2 regions of the Treponema sp. OMZ 788 genome follow, and region 2 is predicted to be linked to the other one. Evidence: riboswitches for the same ligand, from Rfam matches in the RefSeq annotation. Region 2 holds a riboswitch; the other holds the start of a gene.
The links. Region 2 has a riboswitch for cobalamin ahead of E4O00_RS03330 (DUF4198 domain-containing protein). Riboswitches for the same ligand answer to the same signal wherever they lie in the genome.
Positions count from the first base shown of each region.

Region 1: another riboswitch for cobalamin. It lies ahead of E4O00_RS01760 (Glu/Leu/Phe/Val family dehydrogenase); the one in region 2 lies ahead of E4O00_RS03330 (DUF4198 domain-containing protein).

Region 1 is NZ_CP051199.1:390,619-393,740, reverse strand. Features, by position in the region: gene E4O00_RS01770 (NAD(P)-dependent oxidoreductase) at 1-482, opposite strand, end outside; gene E4O00_RS01765 (formate/nitrite transporter family protein) at 507-1,343, opposite strand; cobalamin riboswitch at 1,453-1,641, shown strand; gene E4O00_RS01760 (Glu/Leu/Phe/Val family dehydrogenase) at 1,955-3,122, shown strand, end outside.
Region 2 is NZ_CP051199.1:713,094-716,215, forward strand. Features, by position in the region: gene E4O00_RS03320 (hypothetical protein) at 1-217, shown strand, start outside; gene E4O00_RS03325 (DUF4198 domain-containing protein) at 227-1,237, shown strand; cobalamin riboswitch at 1,301-1,513, shown strand; gene E4O00_RS03330 (DUF4198 domain-containing protein) at 1,796-2,614, shown strand; gene E4O00_RS03335 (hypothetical protein) at 2,626-2,808, shown strand; gene E4O00_RS03340 (ZinT/AdcA family metal-binding protein) at 2,889-3,122, shown strand, end outside.

The DNA of each region.
Region 1 (3,122 bases), 320 kb from region 2:
GTTTTTCCCATGCAGGCAAAAAATGGTTCAAGCTCTTTAAAGGCAGATTCATCTCCTCCGGCCATAATCGAAAGGGTTCCGTTTTTAGCCCCTATGTCTCCGCCCGAAACGGGAGCATCAACCGAAAAACATTCTTTTTTCTTTGCCTCATCGTAAATCTTTTTTGCCAAGATCGGACTTGAAGTCGTCATATCTACAAAGATTGTTCCGGGCTTTGCAGTTTTTAATAAACCCTTTTCTCCGAAATATGTTTGTTCAACATCTTGCGGATAGCCGACAATGGTAAAGATGATTTTACAGTTGGGTGCAAGACTTGCAGGGTCATCATACCAACGTGCACCCTTTGAAAGAATCTCTTCGGCAGATTTTTTTGTGCGCGTAAAAACGTGCATCTTGGCACCGGCAGCCCTTAATCTTTCGGCCATGCTTTTTCCCATAACACCCAGGCCTATAAAGCCTACATCACAATTTTCTACTTTCATATTAAATTCCTTAATTTATAAAAATTATTTTTTCTTATAGCAAATCCAATAAAAAGTTCCGACAAAAAAGGCTCCGCCTATTATGTTACCGAGAGTAACGGGAATCAAATTGTTTACAAAAAAGGCAGCCCAATTTATATTTGCAAGAGCCTCGGCAGAAAGACCGGAGGCAGCTGCATAGGCCGGAACGCTTTTCGCTAAAATGCCTGCGGGGATATAGTACATGTTTGCAACACTGTGCTCAAAGCCCGAAGTTATAAAAAGCCAAATCGGAAAAAAAGCGGCAAGCAGCTTTCCTGTCATATCCTTAGCCCCGTAACAAAGCCAAACGGCAAGACAAACAAGCCAGTTACACATAATGCCTAAAAAAACAGCCTGTACAAAAGAAAGCGAAACCTTCCCGTAAGCGATTTTTACCGTCATCCCGCCCAAAAGGTTTCCGCCGCTTGAAAGCTGTCCGCTTTTTACGATTAAAAAAGCAAGAAAAACGGAACCGATAAAATTCCCAATATAAACTGCAAGCCAGTTTTTCAGCATTGCAGAAACTTTTACCTTTTTTTCTAAAACGCCTGCAATTATCAAGTTGTTTCCCGTAAAGAGCTCGGCCCCTGCAAGGAGGACAAGCATAAGCCCTACAGGAAAGATAAGGCCTGCAACAAATTTTCCAAGCCCGTAAGTTTCAGGCTTGGCAAAGAGCCCGAAGGCGGCCATATTAGAGCCTTCCGAAGCAAAGGCTATAAACGCTCCAGCCAAAAAACCTAATAAAAGCAGCTTCCACACAGGAGTCGAAGCCTTTGCAATACCCTTTTGCACCGTAACTTCCAAGATCTCGGCCGGATCACAATACATTTTTTCAGACATACACTCACCTCCAACGAATCGATTATATCATAGAATATAGTATTTTTCAATTGACAATATCGATTTTGGTATCTTGACATATTTTTTATAAAAGTATACAATTAGTTTAAATAACGGTTTCGGTCTTGGTGCCCCTTTTAGCTAAGGGGTGAAAAGGGAATCAGGTGAAAGTCCTGAGCAGTCCGGCTGACGTAAGTGAGAGAGTTGTTTTTCAAGTATGCCACTGGTTTATTCCGGGAAGGCGAAAATCAATGATGACCTCCGAGCCGTAAGACCTGCCAAAGACTGTAAGGGTAAGATGTAAGTTTTACCCATGCTGTACTCTGCTTGGACTCATGAGCTGCAGCAAAATTTATCGTGTTAATCATATTTATGTCCTCTATTGCTCCTTGGGCTTTTGAAGATTTTGTCAAGTTTTCTTCGTTTTAGCCTTGAGTACATCTGATTGATACCCTTGGATGTACATTTTGAGGATACCGGATATCCCTTGCGGACCGAAATCGTTTTTCTTTTTTTAAGTTAAAAATTTAAATTTCCCCTGTTAATAACTTTCACAAGAAAACATTTTAATGTATAATTCCTCATAAACTGTTTTAAATTAGAGGAAATTTATGGCAAGTACATACGAAAAACTTTTAAGCACGGTCAAGGAAGCCGCACATACGGCTAATCTTGCAGAAAATGATTACATATCCCTTTTAAGCCCTGAGCGAGAAATGCATATTTCTATACCGGTAAAAATGGATAACGGAAAAATCAAGGTTTTTAAGGGATACAGGGTTCAGCATTCTACATTGCGAGGTCCTGCAAAGGGAGGCATCAGATTCCATCAAGATGTAAATATCGATGAGGTTCGCTCCCTTGCCGCGTGGATGACATTTAAATGTGCTGTTGTCGATATTCCATACGGAGGAGGAAAAGGCGGAATCTGCGTAACACCTTCTCATCTTTCCGAAACTGAGCTTGAAAAGCTGACAAGGGGTTACACAAGGCGTATTGCATCTTTTATAGGGCCCAAGACGGATATTCCGGCCCCGGATGTCGGAACAAATGCAAGGGTAATGGCATGGATAGCGGATACCTACAGTACTTATGCCGGAGAATTCAGTCCCGCAGTAGTTACGGGAAAACCGCTTCCACTCGGAGGCTCTAAGGGAAGAGTAGAAGCCACAGGCCGCGGAGTGCTTTTTGCAACAAGAGAAATTTTAAAAAAACTTAATAAGAGCTTAAAAGATCAAAGCATAGCCATTCAAGGTCTTGGAAATGTAGGCGGAACAGCAGCAGATCTTTTTTATAAGAACGGAGCAAAAATAATAGCTGTAAGCGATGCAAGCGGAGGCATATACAGTGAAAAAGGCTTAGACATTCCTCAAATTCTTAAACACAAAAAGACGGGAAAAAAACTCGATTCTTTTGAAGGAGATTTTAAAAGAATAACCAATCAAGAATTATTGGAGCTAAAAACCGATATTTTAATCCCATCGGCCTTAGAGAATCAAATTACCGAAAAAAATGCAGCCAATATTAAAGCATCGATAATAGTCGAAGCCGCAAACGGCCCTGTAACTACTGAAGCCGATAGAATTCTAGAAAAAAATAACATTATCTGCGTGCCTGATGTCCTTGCCAATTCGGGAGGTGTAATCGTCTCATATTTTGAATGGGTACAAAACCTTCAAGGCCTTTATTGGACCGAAGAAGAAGTAAACAACCGCCTTGAAAATAAAATGATTGAAGCCTTTAGACTGGTATGGGATGTAAAAGAAACTTATAACGTGA
Region 2 (3,122 bases):
GGCTGCTGATGCATCGGCAAGCGGAAACGAAGCTCCTGCAGAGGCTGCTCCGGCACAAAAACCTGTTGCTGCTGCCGGTTCCGTAGGATGGGTTCCCATGGATACCGTTTCGGCAATGCCCGCTGTCGGTCCCTCTTTTACGGCAATTTTAGCCCTTGTGCTTGCCGTGATAAATTCGGTACTAATTGTCTTCCTGTTTAAAAAACAAAAAAGGTAGGTGTAAAAAGTGAAAAAGTTATTCTTTTCCGTATTGCTATGCTGTACGGCTTTGAGCCTTTTTGCTCACTTTCAGATTATTTATACTCCGTCTTCCATAATAGAAGATTCAAATAATAAGGTTGATTTTATAATTTCTTTTACCCACCCATTTGAGTCTGGGCTTACAATGGATATAGGTAAGAATGAAGCCGGAGAAGTCAAGGGTTTAAAAGAATTTTATTCCGTTCATAAAGAAGCCAAGACCGATTTAATGTCCTTTTTAAAAAAAGGAGAATTTGAATCCTTAGAAAACAAGGCCTTTGCATATACATTTGAGTTTAATAAGGATACAGGCTTTAAGGGAGGAGGAGACTGGGGCTTGGTTGCCGTTCCTCATCCTTATTTTGAAGCGGCAGATGACGGATATATTCAGCAGATAACAAAGGTATTTATTAATAAGGCCGGACTTTCAACCGATTGGCAGTCGAGGATTGCCGAAGGTTATCCCGAGATACTGCCTTTGGTAAAGCCTTATGAAATCTGGGAGGGAGGCGTTATTCGTGCCCTTGTTCTGGACTCCGAAGGAAATCCCGTGCCCTATGCTCAGGTTGAATTTGAAAATATGAACTATGATGTTGATATGGCAAACAAGAAATTTACCGGAGAACCCAAGCTGCAAAAATCCGGTGCTGGTATGATAATGGCCGATAATACAGGCGTTTTCGAATTTATTCCTCCCTGTCCCGGATATTGGGGCTTTGCCGCCCTCGGTGTAGGTAAGGAAAAGGAATTCTCCGGCAAGGAACTTTCTCAGGATGCCGTTATCTGGTTTGAGGTTAGTAAGATTGAAGATGCTTCAGAAGAGGCTGTTATGCCTGTTGCCCAAGCTCCTGCTGCTGAAGCCGCAAAACCTGAAAAAGCCGGTCCTAAGGATGGCTTTTCTCCTGCTGCCTTGATTATCGTAATTTTACTCTTTGTGGTTATGTTTGCATGGCCTCCTATATTTAAAAAGATTTCGGATAAGGCCGAAAACAAGTAGATAATAAAAGCCGAGCCTCTTTGGGGGCTTGGCTTTTTTTTTAAAATGTTTATAATCATTCTCGAGGTTATAGTCAAATAAGGTTCTTAAATAATTTTAAGATTAAAAGGGAAACAGGTGAAAAACCTGCACAGCCCCCGCTACTGTAATTGAGTTTGTTTATCATAATGCTTGTAATTTATTTATATGGTTAGAAGCATGAGCCACTGTTAATATGGGAAGGCGATAAACTTTAAATCATAAGTCAGGAGACCTGCCTATTTGTGTTACGAATCCTTCGGAGGGAAGGAAAATCGGAAAACTAATTATTATATAGCTCTATCCATGTTTTTCGTTTTTTCTTTATTTATTCTCCGTGTATTTTTAATTAAGAGTTTCCTATAAATTTTTATTGGAGGGCTTGCTTTTTTTTAAGAAATAATATAGATTGTCAGCGATAATTTACATTTAAATTCGAAAAAAGATTTATCCGTGAGTTTTAAGGGGTGCCTTTTTACTCTATCTTTTTTTGAACTTAGATAATGAGTCTTTAGACTAGAATATGTATAGGAGTTTTATATGAAAAAAATTACAGGAATAGTTTTACTTTTATTCTTTGTAGCTATGGCTTCATTTGCTCACTTTCAAATGATTTATACCCCGACTTCAATCGTTGAAGGCAACTCTGTTGATTTTAAGATTGTTTTTACCCATCCTGCCGAATCCGGCCATACAATGGACATCGGTAAAAACGAAGCCGGTGAAATTAAAGGTTTTGAAAAATTCTTTTCTATTCATAAAGAAAAGATGCAGGACCTTATGCCTTCACTAAAGAAAACACAGTTTACAACTTCCGAAAATACAGCTTCGGCTTATGATCTTACCTTGAATAAAGATAACGGTTTTAGAGGAGGCGGAGACTGGGCTCTTATCGCTGTTCCCCATCCTTACTATGAAGGTGCCGAGGATGCATATATCCAGCAGATTACCAAGGTGTTTATAAATAAGGCCGGTCTTGATACTGATTGGAGTGCAAGATGTGCTGAAGGTTACCCCGAAATTATGCCCTTGGTAAAGCCCTATGATGTTTGGGTAGGAGGCATTTTTAGAGGAGTTGTTGTAGATTCAAAAGGTAAGCCCGTTCCCAATGCTGAAATTGAAGTTGAATATATTAACTTTGATGTAGATATGAAGGCAAGCAAATTCGGCGATAAAGCTAAAACCGAGGCTGCTGCAACTATTATTCTTGCAGATAAAAACGGTGTTTTCTCCTTTGTTCCACATAAGGCCGGTTATTGGGGCTTTGCTGCTTTAGGAGCAGGAAGAGCCAAGAAATTTGCCGGTAAAGAACTTTCTCAGGATGCCGTACTCTGGATTGAGGCAATGCCTGTAAAATAAGGAATGTCCTTATGACATTAGGAATGGTCTTGACTATTTCCATAGTTGCAGGTGTTGTTGTCTTACTCATCCGTAAATATTACAGGATATTTAAGGGTAAGGCTTCAGCCTGCAGCTGCGGAGAAAAAAACATCAATCCTAAGAGCGGCTGCGGTTGCGGATGCTGCGGCTGCTCTGCGGAAGAAAAAAAGTAGACTAACTTGCTTTAATTCTGAGTTCTCTTGAATTAAATGTTAGACATATTTAACTTATTAACTTAAAGGAGTTTTATTTTATGGTTAATAAAAGAATCGGTGCAAAGATTGCACTTATTTTGGTTACATTTGCAGTTATATTTACTGCATGTAAGTCTATGCCTGCTGTAGTGGAAGTAAGTCCCGATAAATTGGTAGCAGGACAAGAACTTGCAGCTTGGAAAGGTAAATGGGTTTCTACTTATACGGTAATGAATGATGCGTCATTGAATGCAGCCTATAAGAAGACTGCTGAAGGAATGCCTTATTATACT